DNA from 4 places in the Priestia sp. D51 genome. Region 3 is predicted to be linked to each of the others. Evidence: riboswitches for the same ligand, from Rfam matches in the RefSeq annotation. Region 3 holds a riboswitch; each other region holds the start of a gene.

Region 1 (5,426 bases), 470 kb from region 3:
AAACTAAAAGAAGAGTAATAAAACCAGATACGATGCCGACTACAGGCAGCGTGAAGATAGACAAACCAAAAATACTCCAGTGAAAATAAATTGCCATGACAGAGCCAAGGGTTGCACCTGAGGAAACTCCGATCGTGTAAGGATCTGCAAGAGAGTTTCTTAATAGCCCTTGAAAGGCAGCTCCTGCTATTGAAAGCGAAGCTCCTACTAAAAATGCCACCAGTACTCTTGGAAAACGAATTTGCCAAATGATTAAATCCATGTTTTCCGGACCGTGATATAAGGATAGTCCGGTAAGGTGGCCAATAATAATTTTGATTGTATCTCCTACGGTTAACGAAACTGTACCAATAAATACTCCCATAATCACCGAAGTACATACAATAAATAAACTGACTATGTATAAAATAGATGCTTTGTTTAAAAAAATACGTTTAAAAATCAATACTTTCAGCTCCTCTAGGAAACGAGGCGTGATGTTTTACATTACATTAACCATTCATTTTCCTGTCCATAAACCATGTTTCCATCCTACATAGTATTGGAAACAATCATCTTTTATTTGTTACGAGTGCTAGACTGTTGAACTAGGCAACGTAGAATAGCGTACTAAAGTTCTCGGTGAAAAAACAAGCGAAAACCTCTACAAGCTACACTTTTTGTGCTTGCTCCGGGCTTTTATAGTTGTCTATTAAATGATACAGCTTTTCCATATCTACAGCTTCTCTCACATATGCTGCTGCTTTTGAAAAAGACTCCTCTTTTTGCAGGCGACTGTTGAATGTATCCGTAATAGGCGGCAATTTTTTATGTTTACGAATTTGATTAAGCAAAGCTCTGCGCAAAGCATCGTTATGAAACACATCATGAACATACGTGCCAATGATGTTGTCTTTAACCGTTCCTTCTTTTTGATCATCTACCACCGCAAAGGCTTCCGTTATGCTTTTAGAAACCGTCTTTCCCATATGAATTTCATAGCCTTCAATCGAAACCTTCTCACTCTCTAACTGAACATATCCAGAAACTCTTTCTGTTTTTTTGCTGGTTGTCATAACGGTTTCCACTGGAAGCAAACCCAGCCCTTTAATAGATTCAATCCGGGACTCTACTGCATCGGGGTCCGTAATTGTCTCGCCTAACATTTGATATCCCCCGCAGATGCCAATAACGTGAGCGTTCGTTGCGTTCAAGACTTGATTAATGGCTAGAGCCAGGCCGCTTTCTTGTAAAAACTGCGCATCTTCAATCGTATTTTTGCTTCCTGGTAAAACAATTAAATCAGGCGTACCTAGTTGTGATGGCTTGGTTACAAGTCTCACATGACAGTCTTCTTCTAAGCTTAGAGGATCAATGTCTGTAAAATTTGAGATGCGAGGATACGAGATAACCGCAATATCGATTTCTTTTAACGGATTCACAAGCGTTGAGTAATTTCTGAGTGATAGCGAATCTTCAGCGTCAATTTCCACGTCGTGCATATAAGGAATCACTCCTAGTACCGGAACTCCCGTGTATTCTTCAAACCACTTCAACCCCGGTTTTAAAAGCTCTAAGTCTCCTCGGAATTTATTGATTAACACTCCAATTACTCTAGGTTTATGTTCATCTGGAAGCAATTGAAGAGTACCCACCAGACTCGCAAAAACCCCTCCTTTATCAATGTCTCCTACTAACACAACAGGGGCTTGGGCTATCTTTGCTACGCGCATATTTACCAGTTCCCGATCGTTCAAATTCACTTCAGCAGGACTTCCAGCACCTTCAATCACAATTCGATCATAATGATTGGCAAGCTCTTTATAAGACTCCGTGATAACGTTCAAACCTTCATTAAAAAATTCTTGCCGATACTGAAAAGCAAACATATTACGAAGCGGCTTTCCATGAACGACAATTTGAGATTCATGATCACGAGTTGGTTTAATTAAAATAGGATTCATATTGGTTGTTGCTTCTACTCCAGCCGCTTCAGCTTGAATTCCTTGCGCTCTTCCAATTTCTTTTCCATCCATTGTAATGTATGAATTAAGCGCCATATTTTGCGATTTAAACGGTGCAGTTTGATAGCCGTCTTCTTTAAAAATACGGCAAAACGCTGTAGCAATCATGCTTTTTCCAGCGTCTGAGTGCGTTCCTTGAATCATAAGAGGTTTTCCTTTTTTCACTTTTTCCACTCCCTATCACATAAAAAAACCTTAACTGTAAAAGTCAAGGTTTGGTCATGCGCTCATTAACACATTGTCTTGACTTATTTCTCCCACCGAAAAATAAGGGGTTTTTAAAAGCAGGTCTCCTGGCTTATGCTTCATTTTACTTCTGCATCCTTCCTAGTTTGACTAGTGGGTCTTTGCAGGTTCATCCACATTTACAGTAGCGGGGGCTGCACCGGATTTACACCGATTTCCCTATTATCCTCCTTAGAGGCACTTTTAAAATCATTTATTCTTTATTGTAACGAATTTTATAACCATTCACAATAACGATTTTCTTCTATTATTATATATTACTGTGTTTATACTTATTTGGGTCTCGTATGCTATAATAACAATTATTTTCCAAACATCTTATGAAATAGCTAGGAAGGTGCTCGTAGTTGAAGAAAAAAATCATTTATATCTTTATTAGTTTGCTTGTTCTTTACATAGCAATCATGTCTTTTTGTATGTATCAAACCGCTCATCAGCCTGTTCCGCAAAAAGCAGATTATGTGCTCATTTTAGGTTCCAAAGTAGACGGAGATCAAATGTCTCCTAGTTTAAAAGAACGAGCAAAAACGGCTTTATCTTATTTAAAGACTCATAAACAAACAAAAGTTATCGTAACGGGTGGAAAAGGATCCGATGAAGAAATTTCTGAAGCAGAAGCAGCCTATCGTTTTCTACGAAAAGAAGGAATTAAAAAGAATCGAATGATAAAAGAGGATCAGTCAACTTCTACTTTTGAGAATTTCACTTTCACTAAAAAGAAAGTTGATATTCAACACAAAAAAGTCGTGCTTGTTAGCAGTGATTTTCATTTATTTCGCGCCTCTATTATTGCCAAGCGTCAAGGTTTTGACGTTTATCCTTTAGGTGCAAAGACACCAAATTCAATTAAACTTCAAGCCTACTTTCGTGAGTATGCTGCTATCTTAAAAACGTGGCTGTTTGATAAATAAATAGAGTACACCCCTATACAAACGAAAAACACGGCATGAATTCATGCCGTGTTTTTTATTAATCATCCGTATCGATAACTGCTTTTGGTAAACCCGTGTATTTCGCCCAGTAGAAAATACCGATTGAAACAAGAGCAATTAAAATTAAGTCAAGCGGGTTGCTTAGCACACCTTGTCCTCCACCAAATGAGCCTAGGTAAGAGATAACAAGCATAATAATATAATAAGCAACTAGCCACCAAGCAGATTTAAGCTGCTGTGCAAATTTTACAACGTCAGTTGGTACGTATTTCTTAAATGCTACGTAGATAACAACCATTAGAAGCTGTGATCCTAGAAGCCAAGAAATTGTCGTCCATCCTGACCAATATACGATGTATGAACAGAAGATAAATGACACGGGAGCAATAACGCTCATGCCTTTTAATTTGAAAGGCTTTTTAAGGTCTTTTGCATTTACTCTGAATGCAGCAGCTGAAATTGGCGCAATCGCATAAGACAGAATAAGTGCTACTGAACATACGTTTACTAGCGCTTCCCAAGAAGGAAATGGCAGTGTCCAGAATACGGACATTCCAAACGATAGCCATAGTGACGCACGTGGAATTCCTGTTTTCTTATCTACTTTTGAGAAACGTTTAAATAGTGTTCCATTACGAGACCAAGCATAAACTAAACGAGAAGTTGTATTCATGAAGATGTTCCCGTTACCGCCTGGTGATAAAATAGCATCAAAAATAACAAGCGTTACTAACCAGCCAAGGCCTAAAATAAGTGCAATATCTTTAAATGGTAAAGAGAATTGCTCTTGAATTGTTCCCCATCCTCCTGATAGCATATCAGCCGGAATGTTACCAATGAACAATACTTGCAGTGCTGTGTAAATAATCGCTGAAAGTACAATACAGATAATGAGCGCGATTGGAATATTACGCTGCGGGTTTTTAACTTCACTGGCTACAGAAACAATAGGGTGAAGTCCTAGGTAAGCAAACATAACGCCACCTGTTGAAATGGCTGCTTGAATACCATTAAAACCAAACGGAGTAAAATCGCCAGTTGTAAAGTTAGCTGATTTAAAGTGATAAGCTAACACGACGATAATTGTAAGAGGAACCGCATATTTGAACACAGATATAATAACATTTGACTTAGCAAATGCTTTTACACTTACGTAGTTAATGATAAAAAATAGCGTTAATAACGCGAACTGAAATAACCAGCCGATTGTAGTAGGCGATTCAGAACCATGTTTAGTTAGACCAGGAAGCCAAAACGCAACATACTGACGTACAGCCGTTACCTCGATGGCAATCAAACTTGTGTAAGCAATAATGGTAATGAATGAAATTAAGTAACCCACTAAATGACCATGTGAGTAAACCGGATAACGGATAATTCCACCGGTACGCGGCAGCGCTGCTCCAAGTTCAGCATACACTAAACCGATAAGTAAAATAATGACTCCGCCAATCAGCCACGAAAAACTTCCGGCTGGACCAGCCTTTGACGCTACGTTACTAACCGCAAATAACCAGGCGGAACCAAAAATAGCTCCCATCCCAATTAACGTTAGGTCAAGTAACGATATTGATTTTTTAAACTTTCCTTGATTTCCTTGATCAGACATAATATCCTCCTTTAAAATTTCCACTCCACATATCTACGCCCTTGCGTCCGATATGGGATTCTTTACATCATCCTCCTCTTACTAAGACCTCACAAGTGGATATGTTAACAAATATTCTCTAAAAAACCAAGTTAAAAACTTTATTTTTTTGTAAAACATCGTTGAATTGCTTATGTATAGCGCATAAATTCCACAGAAGATTTGAGGACTACTCCTCCTATTTAACCGCATTTTTCTTAGGTTAAACATAAAAGAATATTCAAACTATTTACCGTAAAAAAGGGTCTGAGATATAACGAAATCAACCGCTAGAAGCAGCTACATACGCAACACCTACGCTTGCCATACCAATAAAAAAATCCGAACGATGAATCGTTCGGATTTTGCTTTAATTAAAATAATGTTGTCCGTGCCTTTTTTTGCTTATTTAAATACTTTTACACGTTCACTTAGTGGTTGAAATTCTTTTTCACCCGCCGGTGACACGGGATTACCAAATGGCATTTGAGCAATCAGCTTCCATGAACTTGGAACATTCCAAGCTGCTTTTACTTCATCGTCAATCAATGGATTGTAATGCTGTAAAGTTGCTCCTAGGCCTTCGAGCTCAAGAGCTGTCCAGATCACATGCTGCAG
Region 2 (5,426 bases), 840 kb from region 3:
TTTCTTCTTTTGTATTCTGAACATCTTCAATAGCTGAAGCCGTTTGCTTTACAGTCTCCTCTTGATCAAGAGCCCATGGTTCTGCTTCTTTTCGAAGCCGCTGATGCGGTCTTAGCGGCTGCTCTGTTTGGTTGAGGGTATATTTCCGCTGATACCCGCGCGGTGTAATCATTAAGTCATCGTAAAAGAACGTAGATGAATTTCCGACAACAACGGTAGTCAGCATGCCTATTTCATGATTTAACATGTCTTTTAAATTGGTCATTACCACTTCTTCACGGTCACGATAAGCGCTTTTCACAAGACCAACAGGCGTATCGGGGGAACGGTATTTTAATAAAATCCTTTGCGCTTCCACAATTTGTCTTGTGCGTCTTCCGCTTTTCGGATTATAAAAAGCTACTACAAAATCCGCTTGTGCAGCTGCTTCGATTCGTTTTTCGATTAACTCCCAAGGCGTAAGGTGGTCACTTAAACTAATCGTACAGGCATCATGCATCACGGGCGCCCCAAGGAGGGATGCGCATGAATTAATAGCCGAAATGCCAGGAATCACTTCCAGCTCTACGCCCGTTTCTTTTTTCCATCCTTTTTCAATCAACACTTCATACACAAGGCCGGCCATTCCGTATACTCCTGCATCTCCGCTTGAAATGACCGCCACGGTTTTTCCCGCTTCAGCTTGCTTTACGGCTTCTTGTGCACGGCTTACTTCTTCGGTCATTCCTGTACTAATAATTTGCTGATTCGTTAATAGTCCCTGAATTAATTCCACATAGGTTTTATAACCAATGATCATATCACTTTCTTGAATGGCTTCTCTTGCTCGCTGTGTAATATGTTCAAAGCTTCCTGGGCCGAATCCAATAACTAACAGTTTACCTTTCATGCTAGCTCCTCCTTTATGCGTTACTTTTTACTTTGTCAATTCCTTCTATGGAGTCACTCTTTTCCGGAGAAACAAAACCGTTTTGATCATATTCATAAATAAGTGATTCCTTTATACTGCAGCCTCCTGCTAAATGTTCTTCAACAATTCGATGAGCTACGTTTTCAGTGACCTGCTTGTACCAATCTCCTGAAGGGTACACGATAGCTACAGGAGCATCTTTGCATCTTCCGTTACAGCGCGTACGGGTTGTGTGAACCGCTTCATCTAGATTCAGTTCAGTCACTTTATTTCGAATAGCTTGCGTGGCTTCTTCTCCACCTTTTCTCATACAGCTGCTTCCATTACAAATCAATACGTGATGTTTTGTTCCATTTAAGTTCCACGTCGTCACACTTATTCGCTCCTTTACTAAAAAAACGCCTCTATCAATGATAGAGGCGCAGAAAAATTCAAACTAAGTTTTTGCACTTCCACCTATATCCCGTAGGGTAAGCTTCGCATTAGAAAAAGGCTGGTTTCCTGACTTCGATTCATCACTTGATTGCGCCTTCCCGAATACAGTGGCATATGCAATCAGCTCCTCTTCACAGTGGCGGGTACCGCGCTGGCTTCACACCAGACTTCCCATTTAACGCAATGTGAACATTGCGCACCTTTTTTGCACGATATGTAGTTTTGTGCTACGAGAAAAACCCGCTTCGCTAATATGCGAGCGGGTAAAACGTCAGAATAAAAGTGTACACGAATGCCACTTTAAGCCAACGTTTCCCTTCCCGCTCCCCGGAGAAATAGAAACTTCACAATAAAGACAGGTCTCCTGACTTGTGTATCATTCTACTTGAGAACCTTCCCGTGATTTTTCCACAGTGGTTATACTCGTTCGTCCACACTTACAGTTGCGGGGGCAGTACTGGTCTTTCACCAGTTTCCCTATTAAGCCTTCTTGGCATCTTCACTGTTGCTGTTTGATATATATGAACCTTTTAAACTATCAGAATAATAGAAGTAACTACCATATCATAGCGTACATTTTTTTTTATTTCAACTCTATTCTTTTCGTAAGATACAAGAAGCTATAAAAAAACAAGAGCATAAAGTCAGCTCTTGTTTTTTCATTATATAGCTACTAATGTTAAATGAGGATCATTATAATACACGACTTCTGAAAGAACTTTACAGCCATTTGTTTTGGCAAAAGCTTCTCTCGCCTGCGTTTCAGTTTCAAATTCAAACATTTTCATTTCTTTTCCAGCATATACCGTCAGTACCCACATGAAAAGATTCGCCTCCGATTATTGTAGTGATCGCTATATCCACATTATGACGAAACCATATCCTTTTGAAAACCCATTCTACAAAACTTGTCACAAGAAACTTTTAAAAATTTAAAAACATTTTAACTTCTGTAAATGAACAAAATGTACAAAAGGTTTAAGCCGTATTATACCTCTTTAAAAAAGGTGCTTTTTTTACCAACTGTTGCTTCACCAGTAAAAAAATATATAGTATTTATTAAAAAAAGAAGCCGGACAGCCCGCTTCTTTTTTAGGAAAGGAAAGTACAGACATCACTGTCCCGTCCTGCTCTTTGTTTTGCATAAAAATACACTAATTAAATATTCCTTTCTTAAAGCAGAACCATGTTCGATTGCACATAGTGGTAAAGAAGCTTGTACGTATGGTTCAATGAATCTTGATGCGTTCTCTCAAACGCATGAGAAGAATCAATTCCTGGACCAATTAAGCCGTGTACGATGTCATGCCCGGCACGAATAGCAGCAGAAGCATCTGATCCGTAAAACGGATAAATATCTAATTTGTACTGAATATCATGCTGCTTAGCTAGCTCCACCAAATGCTTTCTCAAACCGTAATGATATGGGCCGCTTGAATCTTTTACACAAATAGACACGGTGTATTCATCAGTAGATTGTCCATCTCCCATGGCACCCATATCAACCGCTAAGTATTCTACCGTTTGAGGCGTAATATTCGAATTTCCTCCGTATCCAATTTCTTCATTATTTGAAATAAGAAAGTGCGTAGTGTATGGCAGTTCGATCTGCTCTTCTTGAATTGTTTTCATGAGCTGAAGCAATAAAGCTACGCTTGCTTTATCATCGAGATGACGAGATTTAATAAAACCGCTTTTTGTTATTTCTACACGAGGATCAAACGAAACAAAGTCGCCGACTTCAATTCCAAGACTGCGAACATCTTCTGCGCTATGTACTTTTTCATCCAATCGAATTTCTATATTATCTTGATTTCGCTCAGCTTTACCTGCATCTTTATACACATGAACAGATGTTTGATGCATAAGGATGGTCCCTGTAAATACTTCTCCTGCTGACGTTTCGATTTCACAATATTCTCCTTCGATGGAATTGTAGCGGAACCCTCCAATCAAGTCGATTTTCAGACGTCCACTCGGTTTGATTTCTTTTACCATAGCACCTAATGTATCGACATGAGCCGTCAGCATGCGGTGATGATCCGTATCTTTACCGGGAATAGTAGCGACTAAGCCTCCTTTTCGATTGCGATACGTTTGAATATTTAGCTCTTTTACATAGTCTTCGACAAATGAAATCACCTTTTCTGTATTTCCAGAAGGACTGGGAATCGAAACAAGCTTTTTAATTAACTGAACAGTTTCCGTCATTATGACACTTCCTTTGTCTCTCATTTCTTTTATTTTACCATATGTTTCAAAAAAGATAACAGGCAGCTCCAAACAAAAAAGCCAGGCAGCTGCCCGGCTTTTTTATTTTAAGCTATGTTTGATTTCTTTAATTCATTTGTGTAATTTAATGATTTTTGCTTATCAAATTCGCCTTCAGACTTGGACATTACAATTGCAGCTAAAGCATTTCCTACTACGTTAACTGTGGTACGCATCATATCAAGAATGCGGTCAATTCCTGCAATAAATGCCATGCCTTCAAGAGGGAAGCCCATAGATTCAAGCGTAGCAAGTACAACTACAAACGATGCCCCTGGTACACCAGCCATCCCTTTTGAGGTTAACATTAGCACAAGAAGGAGCTGAATTTGATCCATAATGGAAAGGTCAATGCCGTACATTTGAGCAATAAACAGCGATGCCAGCGCCTGATAAATGGTTGAACCATCTAAATTAAACGTGTAGCCTGTTGGAATAACAAACGATGTAACCGATTTAGAACAACCGAAGTCTTCCATCTTTTTGATAAGAGATGGTAAAACGGCTTCTGAACTTGCTGTTGTAAAAGCAAGAAGCAGCTCGTCTTTTAACACTTTTATGAGCGTAAACATGCTTGTTCCAGCCATTTTAGCAATAATTCCAAGAACCACAAGCACAAAGAAAATCATGGTGAAGTAAACGGCGAACACTAATTTCCCTAATGGAATAAGTGATCCGACACCAAACTTTATAATATTAACACCAATAAGTGCAAATACACCTACTGGAGCAAATTTCATCACCAAATTAGTTACCCAAAACATTGCATCCAAGACGCCTTCAAAAAAGGCTAAAACAGGTTTTCCTCTCTGTCCAATCGAAGCTACGCCTACACCAAACAGTACGGAAAATAAAATGATTGGTAAAAGATCGCCTTCTGCTACCGACTGAAAGACGTTTGTCGGAACAATATGAAGAAGCTCCTGAGCAATCCCTGTACTTTCAGACGTTTTTGCCGTTGCCTCATATTGAGAAATATCGCTTTTTGCAATATGTCCCATATCAACCCCTGCACCAGGGTGGAATAAGTTAGCGGCAATAATCCCCACTACAATCGCAATGGTTGTAACAATTTCAAAATAAAGAATTGTTTTTCCGCCAAGCTTACCTAATTTTTTGATATCGCCTACTCCTGCGACCGCTACGATTAATGCTGAAATCACGATCGGTACGACAATCATCTTAATTAAATGAATAAATATGTCTCCAATTGGCTGTAAAATAGAAATGGCCGTATCGCTTCCGTAAAAGATAGCACCTACAGCTACGCCTAAGATCAGTCCAATTAGAATCTGAGTTGCTAGACCTAACCTTTTCACTTTCTTGCTCCTTTCGCACAGTTGACTTTCACCCATCGAGCATATGCGGTTCAACGAACCGTGTATAAATATACATCCTTACAGCACCTTATGTAAACAGTTCTTTACTAATAAGGATGTAAGGCCGCACATGCAAATTTTTAAAAGCCACGGTTCTGTTTTATCATATCAAATAATTGTTGTACACTGAGATTTTTTTGCTAAGTATTTTTCTATTTTTGCTATTTCAGCGAATAAATAAAAAAAATAAAATTTTATATTGAAATATGCATTTTAGGTTAGTATAATACGATACATGTTTATTTTTATTATTCGAATATAAAATTCTGAAAATTTTAATTATTCAACACGATAATAAAAAGCATTTATAATTTTGGAGGTTTTAATGTGTCAAACAAAGTTCCTTTTTCATTTATAGTGGTTATTGGCTTTATGCTTTTTGCCCTATTCTTCGGCGCAGGTAATTTAATTTTCCCTGCGATGTTAGGTCA
Region 3 (5,426 bases):
TCCACTTCTTTTCTAAGAGCAAGCGCAATTTGATTTGCCACGTCGTAGCGCGGGATATCATCACGCACAAATGACCAGTTTAAGATCGTAATCGGCCCCGTCAGCATTCCTTTAACAGGCTTATTGGTTAGAGACTGTGCGTAGACCGTTTCTTTGATCGTCATCGCCTGCTCGTACGAGACATCTCCGTAAATAAGCGGCGGCTTGACGCAGCGAGAACCGTATGATTGCACCCAGCCAAACTTCGTAAACTGAAAGCCTCCTAATTTTTCACCGAAGTATTCAACCATGTCCGTACGCTCAAACTCTCCGTGCACAAGGACATCTAAGCCGATGTCTTCTTGAATTTCAATCCATTTTTTGATTTCAGCGTTAATGTACGCTTCATACGCTTTGTCGCTTAATTCTCCTTTACGCCACTTTAGACGCTCTTTTCTCACTTCTTTTGTTTGCGGAAAGCTTCCAATTGTTGTCGTTGGAAGAAGCGGCAGTTGAAACGCTTCTTGTTGAACGCGTTGACGTACGTCAAACGGCGCTTGGCGCTCTGCTTTATAGCTGTCCAGCTGCTTCAGCTCTTTTTGCACGTCTTGGTGATTTCGAAAAGATGATCCATTTAATGCTTGAATCGCCTGTTTGCTTACACTTATTTCTTTTTCAATTGCTTCTTTTCCTTGCTGCACCGCTTTTGTTAAAAGCGTGATTTCCTTTAGCTTTTCATCTGCAAAAGACAGCGCGTTTTTTAGAATTGGCTCAATGGTTTTTTCGCTTTTCACCGTGACAGGAACATGTAATAAACTTGATGAAGGCTGCAGAATCAAACGGTCTTTTGATACAGCTTCTTCAATTTCACTGATTGTTAAAAGCTGTTCGTCCAAGTTTTCACGCCAAATGTTTCGTCCGTCAATCACTCCTGCTGCCAGCACTTTATCAGTCGGAAACCCATATTTATTAAGCGCCGTGAGATTTTCTCCTCGGTCATGTACAAAGTCTAAGCCAATTCCTTCAACAGGAAGAGACACAACTTCTTTGTAGTAATCAACGCTGTCAAAATACGTTTGCAAAATGACTTTTACATTCGGTGCCGCTTTTTTCAAAGCTTCATAGACTTTTTTATAGAGCGCCAGGTCTTCTTTTGATAGCGTTGTAGCTAAAACCGGCTCATCTATTTGTACCCACTCCACGCCTTCTGCCTGAAGCTCAGCTAAAATAGTCGCATACAGAGGAACAAATTGTTCAACTACTTTTTTAAACTCACTTTTTTTATATCCTTTTGACAGCTTCACAAATGTTACTGGACCTAAAATAACGGGTTTGCCTTTGATATTCAGCTTTTGTTTTGCTTCTTTGTAAAATTGAAGCGGGCGATTTTCTACAAGTGCCGGCGTACATTCCTCAAGCTCGGGTACGATGTAGTGATAATTTGTGTTAAACCATTTTGTCATCGTAGAAGCTACCGCACCTTTTGTTCCTCGCGCGATGTCAAAATACGTTTCAAGCGATACCGGGCCTCCGCTATATTCAAAGCGCTTTGGCACCAAACCAAACATAGCGGCTGTATCTAACACGTGATCGTATAAGCTAAAATCGCCGACTGGAATTAATTCAATTCCTGCGTCACGCTGTTTTTTCAGATGTCCTAGACGAAGAGCTTCAATTTCCTGAAGAAAGATATCTTTCTCTAGTTTTCCTGCCCAAAACTGCTCAAGCGCTTTTTTCCATTCTCGTTTTTCACCAATTCTTGGATAACCTACATTTGAACTTTTTACACTGCTCATTTTTTCCACTCCCTGTATATTTTTTTATCGCTAAACTAAAAAATCTCTCTTTTCGAAATGAAAAGAGAGATGATACGCATACTTAACTAAAGTTGAGATAGCCTGTTTTTCTCAACACGTATTCCTCACTCCTCTCTATATCCCGTAGAGCTTAAGTGCATACAACAGGCAGGTCTCCTGACTTAGGTTCATCGCTTCCTATCCCTTCCCATTTCAACATGAAACAGTGGTTAATAAGTTGCTCCCCATTACAGTGGCGGGACCGCGCCGGCTTTTCACCGGTCTTCCCTTTTAAGCTGCGTACATTCGTTACACAGCACCTGATGCATTTCTATGAAATTGTTCATTCAAAACACCTTTACATAAAATAAAAAGCCTCTCTATTATGAATAGAGAGGCATAGTATCTATGAAATCCTCTCTTATTTTTCAAAGCTGTACGCTTTGCAGGATGTAGCACCTTTTTAACAAGATTGTTAAATGGTTGCCGGGCTTCACAGGGCCAGTCCCTCCGCCTCTCTCAATAAGAGTTTTAATTGTTTATAATATTTTGAATGTAGAGTCATCTTAACACCTTACATTTATGTTGTCAAAAGAAATTTCAAAAAAATTAGTTTTCAGGAGGCGTTGACGCTAATTTTTGCCTTAATAATTTGTAATCATCTTTTCGATGTGTTTCGATCAAGTCTTTTGCTCCTTGATGATACCCTGAAGAATAGATGTACTCTACCGCCGTTTCGATAAGCATTCTCTTTTCTTCCGCACATTCTCGGTCCATTAGGGGGAACAGTCTACCTAAAAGGTCATTTAAATCTTCCTTAATAAAACGATTGAGTCCTTCTTGCATCTTTTCGTTTGCCATGATAGCTCCTCCATTTGCTGTGTATGTTTTAAGCCTCTATAAACACGCATTTCACTGTGAATGTTAAGATAAAGTTAAGTCATTAAACAGTATATCAAGTGAATATTTTTCTTCAATTACATATGTAATACAAATATATGACAAATATAGAGAATATATCATCATTCACTATCTATTATAACGCTTGACTGGGCCTTCTGCTACAAGGTTTCGTACGGTTTTCCAAAAGAGGTTGAGACATAACCAAGTGAATCCAATCTAAAGGCAAATGGGATACATGAGCTGAATCGCTTGTGACACCGCAGTTGATTTCCGTACAAGACTTCGCTTTCCGCGGGCGGTCGCTGAGCCTCCTCGTCGCATAAGCTCCTGTGGGGTCTCACGTGTTCCGCTTTTCCCGCAGGAGTCTTCGTCTTGTGCTCCAATCACCTGCTAGAAAGACCTATACACATGAAATCTACGTTTACCCTAATAAAAAAATGAACCACTAATCAAGCATCTTGATCAATGGTTCATTTTTCATTTCGCCTAAAACCCTTTTTTCCCAGCCTCTTTTTTTGAACCTTGCTTTCTACTTTCTTGTTTTTACAAACAACTTCTTCGAGGTCGTCCAAAATCCTTCCAAAGAAGAGGTCCTAAAATGTCGTACCGGCTAACAAAAAACTCCGTAAAATTATAATTATTTAAAATTAAAGGCGGTTCAAAGTCAAGGGGAGCACCCGCGCCTCCTGATAATACAAAATCAGTACCTCTTCCAAGCGTAAACGACCCGTTTCTGTTTTTTCTAATAAACTGCTCGTCATACGCATGCACGTGGCTGACTAACACTTTTTTCACGCGATGTTCTTGAATTAAATCAAAAAATTCTTGACTTTGAGGAGTCGTTACAGGAAAACCTCCCAGGTCTGACCATCGGCCAATATTTGGCTGCGCATGCATGGCTACAACGGTATTACGAGGAGCATCCTCTAGCTGCTGCTCTAAATAATTCAGCTCTCTATCTGTAAATCCATATATTTTATTCTTGGGACTGATGATATTATTTAATGCGATGCACCGGAAGTTAAAGACAGGAATATCAATGACCCAGTGCACTTTTCCGATAGTGGCTCTGAAGTTTTCGAGGTTGCTTTCTTCAAGGTTTAATTCATCATGATTCCCTACGCATACAAACACGGGAATGTTTGGTGCTATTTTTTCGACAACCTTAACAAAGTGCTCCAAATACCTCTTTTCTCCTGTATACACGGTGTCTCCCCCATGAATAATAAACAGCGGATTCAATTCCACCGCCTTTTTTAACACAAGCTCAAATTCACCGCTCATCGTGTAACAATTATCGTTTGGTCCGTCACCTCTGCTGTCGCCCATAAAAACAAAGTTGAATGGATCTCTCGGATTTAATTGTTTAATTCTTTGCTTTAATAACTTTTCAGAACGTTCATGAAGCGTCAAATTCATCAACTAGTTAATCCTCCTATTACTAAATAAAATTGGTTAAAAGTAAACAAGCTTACTTATTTATATGGAAATTTGCTGATGAAGGTCACTATCTTCTTGTAAGAAGAACGCACATTTAAATGAGTTTCCATAGCCTATCTATTCTTTCATTTTGTTAAGCACGGATAGGACAACATAAAAGCTAGAATCTCAGTATCTATTAATAAGAGCTGGAGCATAATCCAAAGACGAGCAAAGGCCGACATGAGCTGAACCGCTTGTTGCCCCGCAGGAGTCTTCGCCTTGCTCTCCAATCAACTGCTAGAAGAAATGAAACAGCTGAAACCTGCGTTCACCATAAAAAACGAACCACTAATCAAACACTTTGATTAGTGGTTCGTTTTTCACTTCGGCTAAAATATTTTTATCTCAGCACCTTACATTTGAAACATTTACGACAATTAAACATATTTATTACGCTCAACTGGACTTAACGAATTTCTTTCAGAACGAGCTGCCATGTCTGTTTCAATTTGCTCTAGGCTGCGCCCTTTAGTTTCGACAACTACAAAGCGTATGAAGAATAATCCGAGAATACAAATGATCCCAAACGTTGAAAAGATCACACCTAAGCTAAACTGATCGGCTAAAATAGGAAACACAAGCCCTACTGCAAGCGATCCTGTCCAGTTAAAGGCAGATGAAATACCAGCACCGATTCCGCGTACAGAAAGCGGGAAAATTTCTCCTACAATGATCCACGTAAGCGGCGCCCAAGAAAACGCATAGCACAGGATAAAGCAGCAAAGTGCAATTAACGTAACCCAGTTCACGACGGATTCATTAACGCCTACTGCTCCAAGAATAGCCGGGGTAAAAAAGGAAAGAGCCATTCCCGCTCCGCCAACCGTAAGAATAGTACGGCGATTAAATTTATCAACAAACTGCAGAAAAATAAGTGTTGTCACAACGAAGATTACCCCAACAATAACCGTAAAACCAGCAGCTACCTGCGGCGCTAAACCAACTTGACGGGCAATGCTTGTTGCATAATAAACAATCGAGTTTGAGCCTTGAATTTGCTGAAAAGTTGCCATTCCGACACCGATAATTAATGCTAAACGAAACTTTTTATGAAACAGCTGTTTAATGCCTGATTGTTCATGCACAGCTACGCTTTGAATTTCAGATACTTCAGCTTCGACTTCCGCTGCTGAGGAACGAAGCGTGCGCAGCACTTCACGCGCTTTATCTGCCATTCCGTTTTTAATTAAGTAGCGAGGTGACTCCGGAAGCTTGATCATCCCGATGCATAAGACAATTGCAAAAATACCGGCGCTGCCAAGCATT
Region 4 (5,426 bases), on a different contig from region 3:
GTGGTAAGATCGTAAAAAACTGAAGAGAGATTCGTAGTATGGCTATCCATTCTTTCATTTGCTTACACATTCCTTTCCTTTTTTAAAACGGGAAAGTCCCGCTTCTACACAAATAGCCACATCTGCTTTTTCTACAATATACTGATGTAATTTCCCTAACATATGCATATAGCTATATGTCGGCTCCTCTAACACGCCCGCTTCAAACAGTTCATTAGATACTAGCACGACCGTCTGAGACTGCGCAAACAGCTTATCGAGCGCTTCTATCATCTGACGAAAAACCTCTTGTTTACCTTCTTTTGTTTGCCACCTTTTTTCGGTTAAAAAAAGCTCATTGGCAAGCCAGTTTGTGACACAGTCCAAGAGTATAGTATCATCACTTCGAAGGTTTGGAAGAATTTGTTGTAAATCTACAGACTGCTCGATCGTTGCCCAAGGCGTGTTCGCCGCTTGACGTTCTGTTTGATGAAGCTGGATACGTTTTTGCATTTCACTATCTGTTTGCCGGCTTGTGGCAATATAAACAGCGCGCTTTGTACAAAAAGTTTGAACCATATTCTCCGCTGCACGTGATTTGCCGCTTCGAACCCCTCCGCTAATAAAGATGATCATATTTCATCGAGTCCTTGTTTGATTACGTTAAGTAAATAGTCATTTTCTTCTTTCGTTTTCACAGCCAAACGGATATAGCGTCCATTTAAAAATGGGAAGTTTTCGGTATGCCGAGCTACCACACCGCGGCTTGCTAAATAGATAAGCCAATCGCGCGTTTTAATAGAAGACGGAACGCTGCAAAGATAATAGTTTGTTTGAGACGGAGAAACCAAAAGCCCCCATTCTTCTAATTGACTCAAGATCCGTTTTCGTTCTTGTTTAATATAATGTACGGTTTTTTTCACAAAATCTTTTTCATCTACACATATCATCCCTACTTGCTGCGACAATCCGTTTACACTCCAAGGAGGTTGTTTTTTAGACATCTTGCTAATGATTTTTTCATTTGCCAAAATATAGCCAAGGCGAAGCCCCGCAATATTAAACATCTTTGTCATCGAACGCACAACAATGAGATGTTCATAGTTTAGAATAAGAGAATCAAATGAAGGCTGATGTTCGACAAAATCAATAAATGCTTCATCAATTATTAAGTATGTACCATGATGAGCAGCAGCTTTTACTACTTTCATCCATTCCTCGTGACTATACATAACGCCCGTTGGATTATTTGGGTGACAAATCCATAGTACTTTTATATCCGGAAGAATACTCATAATCAACTCTATATCCCAGCTCCAGCCATTTTCTTCAGCTAAAGGAACGTATGTCACTTCACATCCATACGCTTTACTTGCCTGTTCGTATTCGACAAACGTCGGCTGTACAATCCCCGCTTTCTCTCCTGAAAATAAAGAAGCAATAAGGAAAAACGCTTCAGCGGCTCCATTTGTGGGCAGCACTTGAGCAGCGGAAACATGATGATGAGCTGCAAGTTTATTTTTTAGTTCTGTTACTTCAGGATCAGGGTAACTAAACGCAGCTTCCTTGAATTCGTTCCACTTTTCGTGAAGAACAAGGGGAGCCCCTAAAGGATTTGTGTTTACGCTAAAGTCTTTTAGATGCGACAAATTCTCGGCCCCTATTGCTTTTAAAAAGACATTGGGGTTAGCTCCATGTGTAGGTAATAGCACTAATAACTCCTCCTAACAAAAGATAGAATAACCACGTAGCATAGACCGTCCTTTTCATAATGAAAACAGCTTGTTCAATATGACCGGCTTGCAGGGGAATGAGTGGTTCGCCCATTTTTGCACGATTAGATTCTATGCCTTTATATGTATTAAGCCCGCCGAGTTGAATACCTAAAAGGGCAGCCACTGCACTTTCCCCGTATCCGCTATTTGGACTTGGATGCTTCTTAGCATCGCGCTTAATCAAACTCGTTACATGCCAAAGAGAATATTGGCTTTTTGCTACATTAACAGCGGTCATCACCACTGCAGTTAACCGACTTGGAATATAGTTTAATACGTCATCGGTTTTTGCACTAAAATAGCCGAACAGAAAGTAGCGGTCATTTTTATACCCAACCATTGAATCGCATGTGTTAATAGCTCGGTAAAAAAAGGCTAGGGCTCCTCCTCCTATAAATGCATAAAAAAGCGGAGCTGTAATACCATCACTTGTATTTTCAGCCACGGTCTCTACCGTCGCTCTGGCAATTTCTCCTTCTGATAAACGATCCGTATCTCGTCCCACAATCATGCTTACTTCATATCTAGCTTTCTCCATATCTCCTAGCTGAAGCGGCTTTTGCACCTTATAAGCAGCTTCGCTTAAGGAACGAGTGGATATAGTAGTCGCAATCATTACCCCCTCTACTAAAACACCTAGTATAAAATGAACTCCGTACAAAGCATGAAGGAATAAAAAAGGAATAACTCCTGCGAGCACCACCATACTTATCACAAGAAGCAATCCTTTGAATCGTTTTCCTGCGCCTTTATTTAATCTGGAATCCATCCAATAAATCCACTTGCCAAACCAGCGAACGGGATGCGGCCAATTTTCTGGGTCGCCTATGATTCGGTCAATGAGTAGAGCAATCGTCATGGCTGTCAGGTGTGCAATCATCGCTTGTGCAATACTCATTTCTTCACCTCTTTTCCTTAAGTGCCTGCTCTAAGCTTATTTTTACCAGCTTGGCTACCGCTTGACCTAAAGCGGTCATAGAGCCTGCATATTCATATAATGGTCCTTGCTGAGACGCTGCAACTGAGATACTGTCCGTAGATGTTCCCGTAGCAATCGTCTTTGTAGCTGGATCTATGACACCCAGCTGTGACAGCGTTTTTGTTTTGGCTTCTGTAGCGGCAATAAAAAGCTGTAAAAACGCTGCATCCGTAAGCGTGCCTTCCACGAAAAAAAACATATTAATTGTACCGGGAGAGGAATAAAATGGAACAGCTTCGTCAGCTGTAATATCTACTGCGTTTCCTACTCCAGCCGTTATCACGGAAGCTACTCTTACTCCGTAGCCTTCGTAACAGTAAACCGCTCTTTCTTTTAACCAAACCGCTGTCATCAACCCTACGATTTGCTCATGGCGCACATTTTCTTTCATCAAATATTGCTCATACTCTAAAGAAGGAGTATCTGAATAATAGTCTTTATGAACAAATCGATTGTAAAAGGTGTCCGTTTCCATGATGCCTGTTCCTAAAACGCCTGAGCTGTATGTTTTATAAGAAGTCTCGGTTTTCATGATTAAAAGCTCAGGCCGTTCTTCAATTTTAAGATGTGAAAAGGGACCAATCCCCTTTTCAATTCGAACTGGAATATGGTCCCTCTTTTTATTTATTGTACACCTCAGGGTATACTGCTTTTGCTAAGTCCTCTAAGCCATCTACAATACGAGGTCCTAAGCGGTTGATTTTGTTTTGATCAACCTTTTCGATGTTCCCCTCTTTTACAGCAGTCATGCTGCTCCAAGCGGGACGCTTCATAATCTCATTTTTGTCTGCATCATACGTTGCGATAATAACGTCAGGGTTTAACTTAACAACTTGCTCTTCAGAAAACTTAACCCAACCCTTTTCACTAGCCGCTACGTTATCAGCACCGATCATAGTAAGCATTTCGTTCATGAACGTACCTTTTCCTGTTGTATAAATCTCAGGAGCTCCCGATACCTCTATCCATACTTTTTTACGATCTTCTTTTGAAATCGTTTTTGCTTTTTTCTCAATTGAAGCTACTTTTTCTTTCATGTCTTTAATTGTTTGATTAGCTTCTTTTGTTTTACCCGTTAATTTACCAATTTGCGTAATAGAATCATAAACCGTATCAAACGTTGTTGAATCTTTTACAACAAATACCGGAATACCCGCACTTTCAATTTGTTTAAATACTTCATCTGAAACGCCCATACTTGAAGCGTGTGCCAGCACTAAATCAGGATTTAAAGCAATAACTTTTTCTGCATTAACGTTCATATCTCCCACCTGCGCTTTTTTCTTTACGCTTTTAGGATAATCATCGTTGCTTGTGACACCGACTAATTCTTTCTCAAGGCCAAGGGCATATACAATCTCCGTATTACTTGGCATTAATGAAACAATTTTCTTAGGCTGTTTTTTCAACGTAATTTCTTTATCACGCGCGTCTTTTACCTTCACTGGAAATGCAGCTTGTGACGTTTGTTCTGTATCTTGCTTCGTTTTTTTATCACTGTTGCTTTGGCTGCCTGCACCGCATGCAGCAAGTACGATGACTAACAGCGCAATAATGGAATACGAAAGCCATTTTTTCATCTAAATACTCCCCCTATATATTGTTCATTGTGAATACGAAACCTCCACGTTAAAGAAAAAGCAAATGATCATGCAAAAAGCAGCGCTATCCCGTTTTTTCCGCTTTGACTATGTATACTGCTCGGCAGCAGCTTCAAAACAAAAAAGCTTTACTTTCAATTGAAAGCAAAGCAGGTAACGTCAAGATAAGCAGGAAAAGAATCCGTTCACTATACTTGATATGTATGTTCATTACCCTGCTTCACCCTTCCTCGAAGGTTTCACAGCTAACAATAAGGCAGGTCTCCTGACTTACGCACAAAGCGCTTACAGTGGCGGGACCGCGCTGGTTTTTCACCAGACTTCCCTTTTCACTCAATCTTTAAATTGAGACCTTATTGCTTTACGATTATTCACTTGTCCTAGTATACCCCACTCATCGAAAAATGGAAATAGCCATTCTCACAAAAAAAGCTGCGAGAATGCTCTCGCAGCTTAGGGAATTAAAGAGTTGCTAAAAATTCACGGACCGCTTCAGGCGTTTTAGCATTTGCACTGTGCAGGTGCGCAATTTTTTCACCGTTTTTATATACAAGAAGAGAGGGAATACCCATTACATTGTTTTCAGCAGAAAGTTCTTCAAACTCATCCTTGTCAATTTTAAACCATGCTTTATCTGTATTTTCGTCAACGATTTCATCAATAAACATATCCAAACGTTTGCAATCAGGACACCACGTTGTCGTAAAAATCCCAACGCTTAGTGTTTCATTCTTAATTTGTTCGCGAAATTGTTTTTCTTCCGTAAATTGTTTCATTGTGTTACCTCCAGCGTCTATTCGTTCCTTCCTACAACTCTATAGTAAGAAGTCTGACTTCATTATAAACGATTTTTTTATCGTTGTGCTAATGTTTCAGCTTATTTAGACCATAACGGTTTTAGACGTAAAAAAATGCTAGCTTAAAAAAGCTAACATTTCGAAATTGTAGAATGTTGTGTCTATTATCAGCTGAACCACTTAGGCGGCATGTTTCGGTTCCAATAAATTTTCCCTAAATCATAATGCTTTTGAAAATTATCTGCGGCCGCATGATAGTGAAAATTAAACCAGTATCCATCTTTTGGAGGATTTT

What was found. A riboswitch is a leader RNA that binds a small molecule or an ion and turns the genes downstream of it on or off. The one in region 3 is predicted to bind cobalamin.
Region 1: another riboswitch for cobalamin. It lies ahead of ACNHOZ_RS09075 (cobyric acid synthase); the one in region 3 lies ahead of metE (5-methyltetrahydropteroyltriglutamate--homocysteine S-methyltransferase).
Region 2: another riboswitch for cobalamin. It lies ahead of ACNHOZ_RS07305 ((2Fe-2S) ferredoxin domain-containing protein); the one in region 3 lies ahead of metE (5-methyltetrahydropteroyltriglutamate--homocysteine S-methyltransferase).
Region 4: another riboswitch for cobalamin. It lies ahead of ACNHOZ_RS18870 (ABC transporter substrate-binding protein); the one in region 3 lies ahead of metE (5-methyltetrahydropteroyltriglutamate--homocysteine S-methyltransferase).

What each region holds. Positions count from the first base shown of each region.
Region 1 is NZ_JBLTIR010000002.1:483,089-488,514, forward strand. It holds gene ACNHOZ_RS09070 (FecCD family ABC transporter permease) at 1-445, opposite strand, end outside; gene ACNHOZ_RS09075 (cobyric acid synthase) at 651-2,177, opposite strand; cobalamin riboswitch at 2,270-2,449, opposite strand; gene ACNHOZ_RS09080 (YdcF family protein) at 2,597-3,160, shown strand; gene ACNHOZ_RS09085 (APC family permease) at 3,219-4,790, opposite strand; gene ACNHOZ_RS09090 (nitroreductase family protein) at 5,214-5,426, opposite strand, start outside.
Region 2 is NZ_JBLTIR010000002.1:122,774-128,199, forward strand. It holds gene cobJ (precorrin-3B C(17)-methyltransferase) at 1-889, opposite strand, end outside; gene ACNHOZ_RS07305 ((2Fe-2S) ferredoxin domain-containing protein) at 903-1,283, opposite strand; cobalamin riboswitch at 1,385-1,564, opposite strand; cobalamin riboswitch at 1,683-1,861, opposite strand; gene ACNHOZ_RS07310 (hypothetical protein) at 2,008-2,166, opposite strand; gene ACNHOZ_RS07315 (M42 family metallopeptidase) at 2,519-3,556, opposite strand; gene ACNHOZ_RS07320 (cation:dicarboxylate symporter family transporter) at 3,664-4,935, opposite strand; gene brnQ (branched-chain amino acid transport system II carrier protein) at 5,323-5,426, shown strand, end outside.
Region 3 is NZ_JBLTIR010000002.1:958,032-963,457, forward strand. It holds gene metE (5-methyltetrahydropteroyltriglutamate--homocysteine S-methyltransferase) at 1-1,775, opposite strand, end outside; cobalamin riboswitch at 1,926-2,114, opposite strand; SAM riboswitch class I at 2,194-2,304, opposite strand; gene ACNHOZ_RS11915 (hypothetical protein) at 2,385-2,636, opposite strand; gene ACNHOZ_RS11920 (hypothetical protein) at 2,895-3,065, opposite strand; gene ACNHOZ_RS11925 (metallophosphoesterase family protein) at 3,222-4,097, opposite strand; gene ACNHOZ_RS11930 (sugar porter family MFS transporter) at 4,538-5,426, opposite strand, start outside.
Region 4 is NZ_JBLTIR010000004.1:410,902-416,327, forward strand. It holds gene cobS (adenosylcobinamide-GDP ribazoletransferase) at 1-58, opposite strand, end outside; gene ACNHOZ_RS18850 (bifunctional adenosylcobinamide kinase/adenosylcobinamide-phosphate guanylyltransferase) at 55-615, opposite strand; gene cobD (threonine-phosphate decarboxylase CobD) at 612-1,691, opposite strand; gene cbiB (adenosylcobinamide-phosphate synthase CbiB) at 1,666-2,652, opposite strand; gene ACNHOZ_RS18865 (adenosylcobinamide amidohydrolase) at 2,657-3,265, opposite strand; gene ACNHOZ_RS18870 (ABC transporter substrate-binding protein) at 3,354-4,313, opposite strand; cobalamin riboswitch at 4,573-4,705, opposite strand; gene ACNHOZ_RS18875 (thioredoxin family protein) at 4,796-5,110, opposite strand; gene ACNHOZ_RS18880 (YpjP family protein) at 5,299-5,426, opposite strand, start outside.